2 regions of the Sphingobacterium daejeonense genome follow, and region 1 is predicted to be linked to the other one. Evidence: riboswitches for the same ligand, from Rfam matches in the RefSeq annotation. Region 1 holds a riboswitch; the other holds the start of a gene.

Region 1 (8,338 bases):
CAGCACCTTTCCCATAGAAAAACTGTTCGTCAGCAAATGCAGCTTTTACTAATACGCCATTGTATTCATTCTCGACATTCTGTAAAATGTTATCTTTTGAAATGAATTTTGGGAGGACATATAATACTACTTGGTTATTTGCGATTTCTTTAGCTAATGGAATTAACTTGATTTTATAATTTTTTCTCTCTAGCATATCTTATATCTGCATCACCCAAAGTATCAATTCCTAAGTTTAGGATTTCATCGGGATTGATATAAATACCATAGGCATGAGAGGCTACGATGGCTAATTTAAATTTTGGATCATAACCACCTACATCGAGAGTAGGATCAGTTTCTGCAAAACCTAATTCCTGTGCTTTTTTCAAAGCTGAGTCATAACTCTGGTTCTCATTAAATATCTTGGAAAGAATGTAATTTGAAGAACCGTTAAAGATACCACTTACTGAATGTAATAATTCATTATCGTAATACTCTTCTAAGTTTCTGATGATAGGAATACTACCACAAACAGCTCCTTCATATAAAAGAGAGGTGCCATGTTGGTTTTGTATTTCAGTCAATTCTTCCAAATGGGTTGCGATCATTTTTTTATTTGCTGAAACAACATTTTTGCCAGTTGTCAGCGCTCTTTTAGTGATTTCAAAAGCAGCATCAGCATCATCAATTAATTCAACTACCGTATTGATTTCTGGATCATCCAAGATAGCATTTGCATCAGTAGTAAATAATTGCGCAGGCAATGTTCTTTTTTTGTCTGCATTTTTGATTACAAATTTCTTTATTTCTAAGTTTAGGTTTTTAGTTTTTATGATATCGTATAAACCTTGTCCCACCACACCAAATCCGAACATCCCGATGGTAAGTTTCTTACTCATTATTATTAAATTAAATTAAGTTGATTTTCTGCTTTTGTATTATTTTTCTCAAGGAAATTACCGATTACTTGAGTTAGTGTTTTTGTTTCGATTAAAAATCCGTCATGGCCAAAGAATGAATGTAATTCATAATATTCGGCGTTAGGGATGTTTTTGGCGATAAATTCTTGTTCCGACGGTGGAAACAGCACATCCGAAGGAATTCCAATGATAAGCGTATTTACACCTTCAATGCTGTTAAGGACTTGTTCGACCTGACCTCTTCCACGACCTAAGTGATGGCTATCCATTGCTTTGGTGAGATACCAATAAGAAAATGCATTGAACCTATTGACAAGCTTGTCTCCTTGGTATGATTGATAAGACGATGCTTTATATGCATCGGTTTTATCATGGTCAGATTCCACTTGGGTAGTACCATACGCATTATAGGTCCTATAAGAGAGTAGGGCCATACTTCTGGCGGCTTTTAATCCTTTGAGTCCTGCATCAGGTTTTTTCTCAAAGAACGACGAGTCTGCTTCAATAGCAAGCCTTTGGCTCTCATTAAAAGCAATACCCCATGGCGAAAAGAAAGCATTTGTGCCAATTGCAATTAGGTTATGGATTTTGATTGTTTTTGAAACTGTCCATTCCAAGGCTTGCTGTCCTCCTAAGGAACCTCCTATTAATGTGTTAATCTCGTTGATTCCTAGATGATTCGCTAATAGTTGATGTGCATGTACGATATCACGTATGGTAAATTGAGGAAAATCCGTATAATAGGGCAAATTAGTCTCCGGGTTTGTCGATAGGGGATTCGTAGTCCCATAATGCGAGCCCAAAACATTAGCACAAACTATATAATAGTCTTTATCATTGAATAATTCGTTTTCACCAAATAATCCAGGCCACCAATCAAACACATCCGAATTAGCAGTCAATGCATGGCAAACCCATATCACATTGGATTTGTCTTCATTCAGGTTTCCATAAGTATGAAACGCAATTTGAAGATTTGCCAGTTTTTTGCCACTTTCTAATTCGAAATCTTGGTTATATCCGAAAGTTCTTAAACTCATTCTTATAAATTATCTTCCTCCATAAAAATCAAATAAGGTCCCCACCTTATTTGATTTTGTCAAATGCTTGTGCTAAATCCGCTTTTATATCTTCAATGTGTTCAATACCTACTGAGAGTCTTAATTGACCTGGTGCTACACCTGCTTTTTTCTGATCTTCAGCACTCAACTGTTGGTGAGTAGTTGCTGCTGGATGGATAATCAATGACTTAGCATCTCCAACATTTGCCAAATGGCTGATCAATTCTAATGCATCAATAAATTCATTGGCTTTTTCCACGCCACCTTTAATGGTAAATGAAAGCACGGCCCCATATCCATTTTTTAGATATTTCTGTGCGTTTTGATGGTATGGGTGGTTTTTTAAACCCGGATAGCTTACATGTTCTACTTGTGGATGCGAATCTAACCATTGAGCTATCTCTAGCGTGTTGTCAACGTGACGTTGTACACGTAATGATAATGTTTCTAATCCTTGAACTAACAAGAAAGAATTGAAAGGGGATAGGGCAGGGCCAAAATCTCTTAATCCTTCAACTCTTGCACGGATGGCAAATTGAATGTTACCAAATGGTCCACCTTCTCCAAATACATCTGAAAATACCAAACCATGGTATCCTTCCGATGGTTCAGAAAATTGCTTGAATTTTCCATTGCCCCAATTATAGTTACCACCATCAATGATTACACCACCAATGCTTGTTCCATGTCCACCAATCCATTTAGTTGCTGATTCAACAACTACATTTGCGCCATGCTCTAAAGGCTTGAACAAATAACCGCCAGCACCGAAGGTATTGTCAACGATCAATGGAAGGTCATGCTTCTTTGCTACTGAAGCTATGCGTTCGAAATCTGGAATATTATAGCTTGGATTGCCGATAGTTTCTACATAGATAGCTTTTGTTTTGTCATCTATCAAAGCTTCGATCTTATCTGCATCTGTATCTTCAGCAAATCTTGCTTCGATACCCAATCTTTTAAAGGACACTTTGAATTGGTTATAAGTACCACCATAAAGGTTAGAACCAGACACAAAATTCTCACCTGCTTCCAGGATGTTTGTCAAAGCGATAAATTGTGCTGCTTGACCTGAAGCTACAGCAACTGCTGCTACACCGCCTTCTAATGCTGCTATACGTTTTTCGAAAACATCAGTAGTAGGATTCATAATCCTGGTATAGATATTACCGAATTGTTTCAATGCAAAAAGGTTGGCACCGTGTTCTGCATTTTCGAATACATAAGAAGAAGTTTGATATATAGGCAATGCTCTGGAACCAGTAGTAGGATCTACTTCTTGCCCTGCATGTACTTGTAAAGTTTCAAATTTTAGGTTTTTATTATCTGCCATTTTTATATTTTTTTAATCATGTTAGTAAAATGAAATTATTAAATCCTTTGAAGTTCTGTGTTTAGGTCGTCATTTACTGATGGACAATTGTATTCAATAAGAATAATGCTGCCATAGGACGACTATCGCATTCGAGAAATACAAATACAGTTGATGGATTTAATCTTAATAGAAGAATCTGTTGTCGGTTTTCCGACAAGATATAATAATTCTGATTTTGAAAATTCTGAAGTCATAGTCTATTTCATTTATATGCTCCTGAGCTTTATTGCTTCGGACAGGAATTGGCACCTTTTCAATCCTTATTGAAGGTTGCCAGTGGGTCATTGAGCCAGTCTCTCGCCACTTCTTTATAAATCAAGACCATCTTTTTTAGAGAGGTAATGATTAGTGTACCACTATCGAAGTACTCCGCAAATATAGGCTACGGAAATTAATTTTGCAATTTTTTTAGAAAAAAGAAGACCTCAAATCTTGTTAGGCTATTCACTTACAATGATTTGAGGTCCCAAATATTTTGTTATTGTAATACCAGTTTTTTAAAAAGTGTTGTTCTTTGCATCATGCATTTGGATGATTTTGTCCACTACATAACGCGTGTTTCCACGCCAAGGTAACACACCATGGTATTCTTTATAATGAAGATCAAAAGCCTTACCACTATTTAACTCCAATACTTTAAATACAGAATCGCTCTCGATAGAAAATTCAAATTCATTGGAGGAGATTCCAGTCCCCGTATTTTGACTGCGGATACCTTCCTGAATCAATTTTCCTTCATAGGTCTTAAAGACATTTCCCTTTTTTACTGCATAATTTAAAGTTCCCGATTTAACTCCTTCGCCAAAAACAAAGTAGTACTTGAAATAAACAAATACTGCGAATGCCAAGAAGATAATGAGTAGAAACCAGCTGATGAACTTTTTGAAGCCTGAACCCCTTTTGCTGGGTTGTTGGGTAGTTGTTTCCATTATTTTGTTAATTCAGTTTTTCTATAGATACAATTAAGAATACCTAAAAATAAGAAAGGTTGGCCAAACTACATGACCAACCTATTAATTTTTTTATCCGAGTAGCTGCATCTCTGCATCTATTGCTTCTTTTGTTTTCGGACTGACCGGTACCAATGGTAACCTCACATAGTCCTTTCCAATTCCTTTTTTCTCGAGAATATATTTCACTCCTGCAGGATTTCCTTCAATAAAACACAGGTCTATCATGTTTAATAATTCCAAATGAATAGCTCTAGCCTCATCAAAATTACCTTCACTACATAAATGTGCCAATGCAGAAACCTTTGTTGGATAGGCATTGCCTACCACAGAAATTATTCCTGCTGCTCCCATGGCCATCATAGGAAGTGTAACAGGATCATCTCCAGAGATTAAAAGAAAATCTTTTGGTTTATCTCTTAAGATTTCGCTGAATTGGGAAAAATTTCCCGAAGCCTCTTTTGTCGCTACTATGTTTTTGAAATCCTTAGCCAACCTGACCGTCGTAGCCGGGCTCATATTACTTCCTGTCCTGCCAGGCACATTATAAAGAATAATCGGAAGTTTCGAAACCTCAGCAATAGCCTTATAATGTTGATAGATTCCCTCTTGCGTTGGTTTGTTATAATAAGGTGAAACTGATAAAATAGCAATGTAATCCAATACCTTAAAATTCTTGATTTGTTCAACTATTTCAAAAGTATTGTTGCCACCGATTCCAGCTACCAATGGGATACGCTTATTGACATGCTTAGAAGTAAATTCCCACACCTTCTTTCGTTCATCAGGATTCAATGTTGCAGTTTCACCTGTTGTGCCCAATGAAACCAAATAATCAATTCCTCCCTCGATTTGATAATCAATCAAATTTCCTAAAGTGTCGTAATCTACTGTGCCGTCCGCATGGAATGGAGTAACTAATGCAACTCCCGCACCTTGAAGCTCGTTCATCGTTTGTATATATTATTTTTAATTTTTATTCATTAATCATTGATAGCAGTTGAGCTTCAGAAATCATCGGAATCTGAAGTTTTTCTGCCTTTGCCAGTTTTGATGGACCCATTTTATCACCAGCAACTAAATAATTCAGCTTTGAAGAAATACTGCTCAGCATCTTGCCACCGTGCGCCTCGATCAATTCCGTCAATTCTTCCCGGGAATAATCTGCAAATACACCGGAAATCAAAAACGTTTTGCCCGATAAACTATCTCCGGCGAGTTGTATTTCTTTTTCTTCTATTTCGAACTGAAGGCCTAAGGATTTGAGTTTTTCAATCTCTTCCCAATGTTCAGGATTTGTCAGATACGCATGTATACTGTCTGCTATCCGGAGTCCTATATCCTGTACTGACAATATTTCGTCTACAGTGGAATTCTTGATTGCCTCGATATTTTTAAAGTGTTGCGCAAGTTTTTTTGCTACCGTCTCTCCAATATGGCGAATTCCCAAAGCAAATAGCACCTTCTCGAAAGGTTTATTTTTAGATTGTTCAATACCATTTAGCATATTGTCAATAGACTTCTGACCAAAACGTTCAATACCGACCAACTCATCCTTTCTATCAATCAAAGTATAGATATCTGCTATTTTGCGAATCAATCCAAGCTTGTAGAATGTTTCTATTGTTTCATCTCCCAAACCTTGAATATCCATCATTTTTCTGCCTATAAAGTGCTGCAGCTTTCCTACTATTTGAGGTTTGCAGCCATCTTCATTTGGGCAATAATGTACAGCTTCACCCTCTTCTCGAATTAATGGAGTATTACATTCAGGACATGTACTTGGATATTCAAATGCTTTTGTTCCTTCTGGTCTTTTTTCAACATTTGCACCAATGATTTTAGGGATTATTTCACCTCCTTTTTCGACAAATACAGTATCGTGTTCATGTAGATCCAGACGAGCAATTTCATTTGCATTATGTAAAGAAGCTCTTTTTACCGTTGTGCCAGCTAACAAAACTGGTTTTAAATTGGCAACAGGAGTAACAGCTCCGGTTCTTCCAACCTGATAACTAATGCTGTTCAAGATCGTTTCGACACGCTCAGCTTTGAATTTATAAGATATAGCCCAACGTGGTGATTTAGCGGTAAAGCCTAATTCCTCTTGTTGTGCGAAATCATTGACTTTGATTACAATGCCATCGATTTCATAAGTCAGTTTGTGGCGGGCATCATCCCAATAATGGATGAATTCCAAAACCTCGTCAATAGAATTACAAAGTTTTGAATGTTCACAGACTGGGAAGCCCCAAGATTTGACTTCTTCGATGCTATGCCTATGATCATGGAACAATTTATTTCTATTGTCACAGTACAGAAAGTACAGGAAGCAATCTAAAGGTCTTTTGGCCACCTCTCCAGAATCCTGAAGCTTGATTGTGCCGGATGCAAAATTCCTTGGGTTGGCATAGGTTTGTTCCCCATTGTCTTCACGCTCTTTGTTCAACCTCAGAAAAGCAGATTTATGCATGAAAATCTCGCCACGGATATCGAAACTTGGCGGATAATTCCCTTTCCTCAATTGATGTGGAATACTGCGGATTGTTTTTACATTATTAGTAACTTCATCACCTTGTGTACCATCCCCACGTGTCACTGCCTGGACGAGTTTGCCGTTTTCATAAGATATTGAGATCGATAAACCGTCGAACTTCAACTCAGCTACATACTGAACTTGATCTCCAACTACTTTTCTTACCCTTCCATCAAAATCTTTTAATTCCTGTTCGTTATAGGTATTGCCCAAAGACATCATAGGCCATTTATGACGGACAGTATTAAACCTTTGTGTAATATCACCACCAACTTTTAGGGTAGGGGAGTTCGGGTCTCTAAATTCAGGATATTGAATTTCCAAAGCCTCCAGTTCCTTCAATTTATGGTCAAAATCGTAATCCGAAATGGAGGGTTGAGCTAACACATAATATTGATAATTATATTCGTTTAGCTCACGGGTAAGTTCTTCTATTTTCGCTTGAATATCTACAGACATAGACCACGAAAATACAAAATATTCTAAGGGTAAAATAATTTAAAATCACTAATTAAAAAATTGCTCAAAGTGTTGCAAAACAATGCAGATTAACAAAAGAAAGATAATTCAGATGATCTATCTTTAATGAAAATTATTGTCATGAAGCTGCGAGAATTTATGGATTTTATTCACGTAATAATCCCATATTATTGATTTCTTGTATCTTCCTTTTTTGTTTTCCTTTTGGCTGTATTTTTTTCTTTTTCTTGCGGTTTTGAAAAAATTCTTGAAGAAATATTGGTGACCTCTACTTACTGCCCAAGCATCTGCTGATTTTCCGTCAAATAAAAATTTGATCAAAGCAAATAAATCCCACCACAATCTGCAAGCAATAATCCATACAGCCATCATAAAAGAATGGTTTTTTTGGATCATCACTAAATTGTTCCTGAAATTGAGATATGTTTTTGTGGGGGTTGCTTGTTTTCAAAGTACCACCACCAACATGGAATACTAATGAGTTTGGACAGTAACCAACTTTATAACCCATTTTTTTTAGTCTCCAACAGAGGTCAATTTCTTCAAAATGGGCGAAGAAATCTGCATCAAACCCTTCAGCCTCTTTCCATGCATTTGACTTAATGAATAATGCTGCACCTGTTGCCCAAAATACTTCTCGAGCATCGTTGTACTGACCATGATCTTTTTCTACCTTATCCAAGATCCTTCCCCTACAGAATGGGAAACCAAAATAGTCTATGTATCCACCCGCTGCACCAGCATGCTCAAATTCACCCTTATTATGATAAGACTGAATTTTTGGCTGACAAGCGACTAATAATGGATCTGCCTCCATTTGCTGTATTACAGGTTCAATCCAGCCCTCAGTAACTTCCACATCGGAGTTAAGCAAGATGTAATAATCGGCTTCAACACGTTTTAAGATTTCATTGTAACCACCAGCAAAACCTAGATTCTCTGTGTTTTTGATTATCTTGAACATTGGGAAATTCTCTTCTACATAGGAAATAGAATCATCTGTAGAACCATTGTCACCAATGATAAATTCAATA
Region 2 (8,338 bases), 2.4 Mb from region 1:
ATTGTTACGTGTACAGATTTCAAAAAGGATGAAAATGGAAATGTAACTGAGGTTTACTGTGACTATGTTCCAAATTCAAAATCTGGGGAGGATACATCTGGAATGAAAGTTAAGGGAACTATCCATTGGGTTTCCGTTCCTCATGCTAAAGAGGTTGAGGTTCGTTTATATGACCGTTTGTTCCAAGATGAAAATCCAGCTGCTGCTGAAGATTTCAAATCATCTATCAATCCAAACAGTTTGCACATTATCGAGAAAGCATATGCTGAACCTGATCTAGCAAATGCTGAAGTTGGAAAAGGGTATCAGTTTATTAGACTTGGATACTTTACGCTAGATGACAAACATTCAAATAACGAAAAGTTAGTTTTCAATAGAACAGTTACCTTAAAGGACTCTTGGGCAAAAGAGGCTAAAAAGGGATAAGAAAAAAAACGAAAAGGAGGCAATCGCCTCCTTTTTTACATCCAAACTTCTTTATATTTTTTATCTAGCATTGTTGCTTCTGCTAATAAATTAGCGTCACCCAATTCTTTTAAGGAAGGGATATACCTTTCTAATGACGCTATTCCCAATTCAACGGAAATTTGATCAAACCCCATTTTTGATTTTTTTGCAATTTCATATTGAAAGTCCAAATTTTCATTGATTGCTTTCAATTGTTTACTTGCCAATGATTTAGCTTTTTCTACCTCCTTAACTTTGACAAGAGTATCCAACAATACCGAATTTGAATATACTTGTCTCATACTTTTGACCACTTTGGGTTGGAAGTCGTAGGCTTGTAAGGCCAAATCCTTTGCTTTGTCAAATTTACCTTGCATCATTAAGGTTTGCATTCCATCCACGTATACATTTGGATATATCCAACCTTCATAATGAAAATTGGAATCCACATCAAAAATATTCTAAATGATCTATTGAACTCCAATTAAATTTATTTATTGCATTTTCGTGAATCTTGTCTGAGTTTACTAATGTAGATCTATCTGAAGCTTGTCCCATATCTATTGGCATTAATTTTTTCACCAAGCCTTCAGAGGCTAAATACTTGTCCATTCCCATCGATGTTGCCGATGCGGAAGATGAAATAAAATAAATTGGTCTTTCCCAATTATTGTTCGTTAAAATCGACATTAAACTTAAATCCGCTCTAGAAACATAATTATTTTTTAATTCCCATTGCATATATTCTGGAATAAATTGTTGCCATTCTTTCGGAACATTGGCGTTCTCTATTACCTGGTTTTTATTGATTTTCAACTGAAGTCTGCGGTTAGGCATTACGTTTACAAACTCTCCCCTACTAGTTTCCAACATGTCTTTTTTATTGTCAGACAGCATAACTTCTAATAGTTTGTCAACATCTGAATATCCTTCAATTCCAAAGTCCATTACCTGTATTCCATCCCTTATTCCTTTTTTCACTTTATCATGGCTAAAGCCAATAGGCAATGCTTCTGAATTGTTGATATCCTCCATTGCTTGTTTAACATACCAATCTGACTGGAGGTATCCATAGTTCAATACTCGAACATCAGTACGTATTCCTTCGACTTCCTGCAGATACCATAAAGGAAAGGTATCGTTATCTCCGTAAGTAATTACGATTGCATTTGGTTCACAAGAATTTAAAGTATTTAATGCTACTTCTCTGGTCATATTTCTTTCGGAGCGGTCATGGTCATCCCAATTCTCCTTTACCAATAAAATTGGACCTGCTAGCATACATATTGTAGCTGTAGAATATGTCAATGTATTGATTGAAATTCGCTGAGCCTTTGTTTTTAAATAATCCATAATTCCTAAAACTCCCAACCCAATCCAAATTGCAAACACATAAAATGATCCTGCATAGGAATAATCACGTTCTCTAGGCTGTAAAGGTGATTGATTTAAATAAATAACTATGGCCAAACCGGTGAAAAAGAACATCAGGGCAACAATTGCTGTATCTTTCTTATTTTTCTTTAATTGCCAAAGTGCACCTATAATCCCTAATATTAATGGCAGGAAAAAATAGGTGTTTCTACTAGGGTCATTTTTCATGTGTTCCGGTGCAGCATTTATTCCAGGAAGCCGAATTTCATCTAAAAAATTTAATCCTGAGATCCAATTTCCGGATGTAATTTCACCTTGTCCAGGGGTATCATTTTGGCGACCGACGAAATTCCACATAAAATATCGAGAATACATATGTCCAATTTGATAATTGAAGAAGAACTTCAAGTTATCTGTAAAGGTTGGAGTTTCTCCCTCTGATAAATTTAAATATTGCTTATAAAAATCAGCATGTTTACTACTATATAATCGCGGAAAAACAACTTGTTTATCATATTCATACCCCTTTACATAATCAATCTCAGCATATTGCTTTTCATCTTTTCTATATGTTTTGCCTTCATTTACATCAATAATATTTGAATTAAATGTTGGTCCTTTAAATAATGGTTCGGATATATATTGTTCTCTACTTAAATAGCTTAAAAATGAAAAAGCATTATCCGGCTGATAATTGTTTAATGCAATATTTGTTTGTGCTCTAATTAAAACCATACTAAAAGAAGTAAATCCAAAGCATAGCAAACAGATTCCTAGAATTATTAAATTCAATAATGGTTTGTTTGTCTTAATAGAGTATATGATGCCATAAACTGCACAAGCTATGATTAACAAAATAAAAAATGCTATACCTGTTCCGAACGGCATGCCTAACGTATTCACGAAAAACACATCAAAATTTGATGCTATTCGTACTGAATACTGAATAACTCCCCATAAAATAAATGCTAACGCAAGGACGCCCCAACCAAATGATATCACTGCTCCTTTCCAGTTAACATGTTTTGCTTTTCTAAAATAGATCATCAATGCTAAGGCGGGGATTGTTAAAAGGTTTAATAAATGGACACCAATTGATAATCCCATGACAAAAGCGATCAATAAAAGCCATTTATTGGAGTCAGGGTTATCTGCTCTTCGCTCCCATTTTAGTGCTAACCAGAATACAATCGCTGTACAGAGTGAAGACATAGCATAAACCTCCGACTCAACTGCCGAATACCAAATGAATCCGTAAAGCTATAGGCTAATGCACCCACTATACCTGCTGAAAATATTTGGATGTATTGGATTGATGAACCTTCTTTATTTCCCAAAACAATTTTTCTAGCCAAGGCTGTAATAGTCCAAAAAAGAAAAACAATGGTCAGAGCAGAACAAATTGATGATCCAATATTCATCCATAGAGCGATATTGGAATTATTTCCGAGAGCAAAATTTGAGAATATGTTTTGGATCATTAGAAATAATGGTGCACCAGGTTGGTGAACAACTTCTAGATTTTTACTTGCTGCAATAAATTCACCAGTATCCCACCAGCTCACTGATCTTTCTACAGTAAAAGAATATACTAGAAGGGCAATGAATCCACAAAGCCATCCAAGATAATTGTTGATTTTATTATAGTTCATAATACATGGTTAGATATCAAATAAATTTAAGAAAGTATATCTATAAGAATTTCACCTTAACAATATTTAACAGCGGTAAAAAAACAGGCGAATGATTTCTCATTCGCCTGTTTGTATATTATTTATAATAATGGATTGTATCCTATACTAATTTCTCTACGATTTTTTTGGTTGGCCCTGGGTTACTCATGGTGTAGAAATGCAGGACTGGAACTCCAAAATCAATTAATTCTTTACATTGTTGGACTAGCCATTCTTCTCCAACCTGTCTTACATCAGCATTTGTTTTGCAGGATTCGACTGCATCGCTTAAATCTTCGGGAATATCTAGGTGGAATATCCGCGGTAGTGTTATAAGTTGTTTTTTTGTTGTCAATGGTTTTAATCCGGGAATAATAGGTACATGTATATCATTCTCGCGGCATTTCGTTACGAACTCTTTATATTTTCTACGTTGAAAAACATCTGAGTTACGATAAACTCTGCTCCCATTTCTACTTTTTTCTTCAACCATTTAAAGTCAGTATTGAAGTTTGGGGATTCGAAGTGTTTTTCTGGGTAGCCAGCGACACCTATACAGAAGTTTGTTTTTTCGGAGCTTCCTATATCTTCGTGCAGATATGATCCTTCATTCATATCCACTACTTGTCTTAGGAGGTCTGTAGCATAAGCATGTCCTCCAGGTGTTGGGATAAAATCTGCATCACCTTTTCTGGCATCTCCTCTTAGTACCAATACGTTGTCAATACCTAAGAAATTCAGGTCAATGAGTGCATTTTCGGTTTCTTCTTTAGTGAAACCACCACAAATCAAATGAGGTACTGCATCGACTTTATATTTACTCATGATTGCGGCGCAGATTGCTACTGTTCCTGGACGTTTTCTATAGGATACCCTTTCCAACAATCCATTAGCGTGTTGTTTGTAGAGGTAATCTTCGCGATGGTAGGTCACGTCGATAAAGGGAGGTTTGAATTCCATAAGTTCGTCCATTGTTTGAAAGATACTTTGAATTCCCTGTCCTTTTGCAGGCGGTAACAGTTCAAAAGAATATAATGTCTTGCCTTTCGCGTTTTTGATATGATCTACGATTTTCATAAAAATATATTAAGGCTTAGAGAGAACACAGCGGATCCTGATTCTTTGGCTTATCTTTCCCTAATCGGGGTAGAATGTAGCACCTTGACTGGTGTCAGGTTGCTAAGGCTTCAGCGGGTCTATTCCCTCTGCCTTTCTCTATAAGCGAGGGCTAATATCGTTATTAGCAACTTAATCTCAAAATGTTATGCGAAAAAAGAAGGGAATTCATGTGAATTCCCTTCTTTTTTATTCCAAATACATGTCTATCAATCCTTCAGGTAACTTGAGGACGATTATTTTTTCTTCTGGATCTATACCTACAATAAAATCTTCATTTAGTGGGAACATGGCATCTCTACCATCAATGTCCACTGTTGCTATAAATTGTTGGGGCATTTCTTGTACATGGGTTATTTCTCCCAGTTCTCCTTCGCCTTCTTCGATTGCTATAAATCCGACTAAATCATGGTATGTAAAATCATCAGGATCACGTTCGGGCATTTTGTCATTTGGCAGATATACGCTTTTTCTTAATAGCGGTTGGGCTTTATCGATATGGTCAATATCTTCAAAATTGACATAGGCAGTGCTATTATTCTGTAGTTTAATTTTATCTACGAAGAAAGGGACTAATTTTTTATCTAATTCCAAAAACACCATTTCCAAATCCAAGTCCATATAATTATCGAACTCGAAGAACATTTGTACTTCTCCTTTCAACCCTCTGGTTTTGCTAATATATCCTATATAAAAACACTGATCCTTAGTCATACTTTAATATTAATTTGCAAAAATACGAATTATTAATAGGTAATATTTAATCTTCCTAATTTATCCTTTTTCTGGAGTTTGTATTTATAAAAAAAGCCGATCTAAGATTAGACCGGCATTTTCAAATACTTTAGAGTAAGGATTAACCTTCAGTTTCTTCAGTGTTTTCTGCAGCATCAGCAGCTTCTTCTGCTTCTTCTGTAGCTGTTTCTTCAGCAACAGGGGCATTTTTAGCAGCGATAGCGGCAGCTTTTTCTTCTTTTTTCTTAGCTTCAGCAGCTAGAGCAGCTTTTTTAGCATCATCTTTAGATTTTGCCAAGCCTGATTTTTTGCCTTCGATTTGTGCATCTTTTCCTTCAGTCCAAGCTGCGAAAAGCTCTTCAGCTTTAGCTTCATCAAAAGCACCTTTTTTCACACCACCTTGTAAGTGTTTTTTGTACAATACACCTTTGTAAGAAAGGATAGCGCGAACAGTGTCAGTAGGTTGAGCACCTTTGTTCATCCAGTCCAATGATTTCTCGAAATCCAAGATAATTGTTGCTGGGTTAGTGTTAGGGTTATAAGAACCTAAACGCTCAATGAACTTACCATCACGTGGTGAACGTGCGTCTGCTACTACTACATGGTAAAAAGGTTTTCCTTTTTTACCGTGTCTTTGCAATCTGATTTTAGTTGCCATGTTTTAATTTTATTTATGTATTCAACATATCCCCCGTGCTACATGCAGGAGGGGACGCAAAGATACAAAGTATTATTAATTAATGCAATAGTAGGGATATGAGATATGGGATATGGGATTTGCGATAGAAAACGAGACAAAAATCAGGATCGAAATAAGATAACTGAAATATTTATATCCTCGCTATCTTATCTCATATCTCACTTCTCATATCTCAAATCTAAATTAAATTGTCGATATTCAAGCTCTTCTAATTATTGTCGTTTTATGCAAAGAATTGCTCCATTAAAAATTGTAAAGGCCTCTGCTGGATCTGGTAAAACCTTCAGTTTAACGGTTCATTATTTGACTTTATTGTTATCTAAGGAAAGTAGTTATAGGGAAATTTTGGCAGTAACTTTTACAAACAAGGCTACTGCTGAGATGAAACACCGGATTATGACAGTTCTTCACGGCTTGGCGACTGGTGCTGATAGTGATGAAATTGAACAATATAGATCTCAATTACAACAGATGGGGTCATGGGATAGGGTTTCAATTCAAGAGAAAGCAAATAGGGTTTACCGCCGAATCCTTCATGACTACAGTCATTTTTCCGTAAGTACTATTGATGGATTCTCTCAAAAGGTAATTCGCAGTTTTACATATGAGCTGAATTTAGATTCCGGCTATGCCATAGAAATGAACACCAATAAAGTGAAAAGAGATTTAACGGTGATGTTAAATCAGTTATTGGATGAGCGACCAGAGCTGTTGGAATGGATCATCACCTATGCAGAGCAAAAAATCAGCAACAATGAAAATTGGAACTACCGTCAACAATTAATGGGTTTGGCTGGTTTAATCTTTTCGGAGAATTTTCAGGAGTTTGACAGCTTTATGATTTCTTCTGACACGAATAAGATTTTCAATCTTTTGAATAAAGAAATAGAGGATAAAACGAATTCATTTTTAGAAGCACTTTCCCAAAGTTTAGAAACATATAAATCTGTTTATCAAAGTTTAGGGGTTGATGAAACAGAGATGAAAGGAAAATCCAGAAATAAGTTTGTATCATCTAGCAAGTTGAATATCGATGTTCGAAAAATATCGATTTCTGATATACAGAGTAAGGTTTTCGACAAGTTTTCTGAATTGGTTGATAATGAAGATGCCTTCACAGATTCCAATAAAGTCGTTCGTTATGAATATATGTCAGGTATAAAACCGACATTGGATGCCATATTAACCCTTCAACAACATTTTGCCAGCTATATTGGTTACCAGTCGGTGCATACGAATCTGTATTTTTTGAGATTACTTAAGGAGATGAGTGATTTGTTGAGTTTATGGAGGAAGGAAAATTCTGCTCAATTGATATCGGATGCACAAATTTTATTGAATAAACTGGGTTTGGATGAGCATGCTGATCCAACTTTTATCTGGGAAAAGATAGGAAATAGGTATAATTATTTTTTATTTGACGAGTTTCAGGATACCTCCAGAATTCAATGGAAAAACTACAGTCCGTTACTATTAAATGCCCTTTCTGTAGCTACGGGAAAAATAAGCGAACATTTGGTTGTTGGAGATGTAAAGCAGAGCATTTACCGTTGGAGAAATGGAGATTGGCGTATTCTCTTGCAGCAAATCGACCAACAGGTTTCAAACCATTTCCATTTAACAGAGCATAATGTCGTTGATTTTATTGAGAACGGCACATTAGACACCAACTATAGGAGTCTTCCAAATATAATCAAGCTTAACAATTATTTGTTTGATAAGATACCCAAAATGATGCAGGCGGTTCTTAATGAAAAGGTAGCGGAAGGGTTATCCGAGGAAGGTTTGGTATGGTGGAATTCATTAGGAAATAACAATCTATTGATTAAAGCTTATGAAAATAGCGAGCAGTTGATTCCTATATCCAAAACAGACCCTGAAAAACCTCAGGGCAGTATCGAAATCAATTTTTTGCCAGTTACAAGTGGTCGTTCAAGAAATAACCAAGTCATTGAGGAATCTGTTAGGGACCTATGTACAAAAATTGGAGATTGGATTTCAAGTGGGAAATACAAACCTTCAGATATAGGGATTTTGGTTCGCAGTAATGCTCAAGCGAAACTTATTATCCAGGAACTGATGCGTTATAAAAATGAGGCAGGTCTCAGTTTTGAGGTTATATCAGGTGATGCGTTGAGCCTTATTTCCAATAATGCGATTAATCTTATTCTTGAGACTTTAAGATCTTTGGTTTTTCAGTCGGACAAGCATGTTATCCATCATGCTAACATGGCTTACCTATATCAATTATCTCATGGAAGATCGAAATTTGAACACAGCAATTGGTTAAAAT

The links. Region 1 has a riboswitch for S-adenosylmethionine ahead of FGL31_RS08320 (O-acetylhomoserine aminocarboxypropyltransferase/cysteine synthase family protein). Riboswitches for the same ligand answer to the same signal wherever they lie in the genome.
Region 2: another riboswitch for S-adenosylmethionine. It lies ahead of FGL31_RS19605 (methylenetetrahydrofolate reductase); the one in region 1 lies ahead of FGL31_RS08320 (O-acetylhomoserine aminocarboxypropyltransferase/cysteine synthase family protein).

Annotation. Positions count from the first base shown of each region.
Region 1 is NZ_LR590470.1:1,732,571-1,740,908, forward strand. It holds partial or broken gene FGL31_RS08310 (homoserine dehydrogenase) at 1-881, opposite strand, end outside; gene FGL31_RS08315 (homoserine O-acetyltransferase family protein) at 887-1,942, opposite strand; gene FGL31_RS08320 (O-acetylhomoserine aminocarboxypropyltransferase/cysteine synthase family protein) at 1,989-3,296, opposite strand; SAM riboswitch class I at 3,542-3,655, opposite strand; gene FGL31_RS08325 (hypothetical protein) at 3,836-4,267, opposite strand; gene dapA (4-hydroxy-tetrahydrodipicolinate synthase) at 4,361-5,239, opposite strand; gene ligA (NAD-dependent DNA ligase LigA) at 5,265-7,283, opposite strand; gene FGL31_RS28855 (hypothetical protein) at 7,407-7,625, opposite strand; gene FGL31_RS08340 (glycosyltransferase family 2 protein) at 7,606-8,338, opposite strand, start outside.
Region 2 is NZ_LR590470.1:4,092,786-4,101,123, forward strand. It holds gene FGL31_RS19585 (glutamine--tRNA ligase/YqeY domain fusion protein) at 1-426, shown strand, start outside; gene FGL31_RS19590 (tetratricopeptide repeat protein) at 462-896, opposite strand; gene FGL31_RS19595 (protein O-mannosyl-transferase family) at 898-2,928, opposite strand; partial or broken gene FGL31_RS30590 (glycosyltransferase family 117 protein) at 2,902-3,473, opposite strand; partial or broken gene FGL31_RS19605 (methylenetetrahydrofolate reductase) at 3,616-4,571, opposite strand; SAM riboswitch class I at 4,619-4,718, opposite strand; gene rimM (ribosome maturation factor RimM) at 4,800-5,324, opposite strand; gene FGL31_RS19615 (30S ribosomal protein S16) at 5,467-6,003, opposite strand; gene FGL31_RS19620 (UvrD-helicase domain-containing protein) at 6,271-8,338, shown strand, end outside.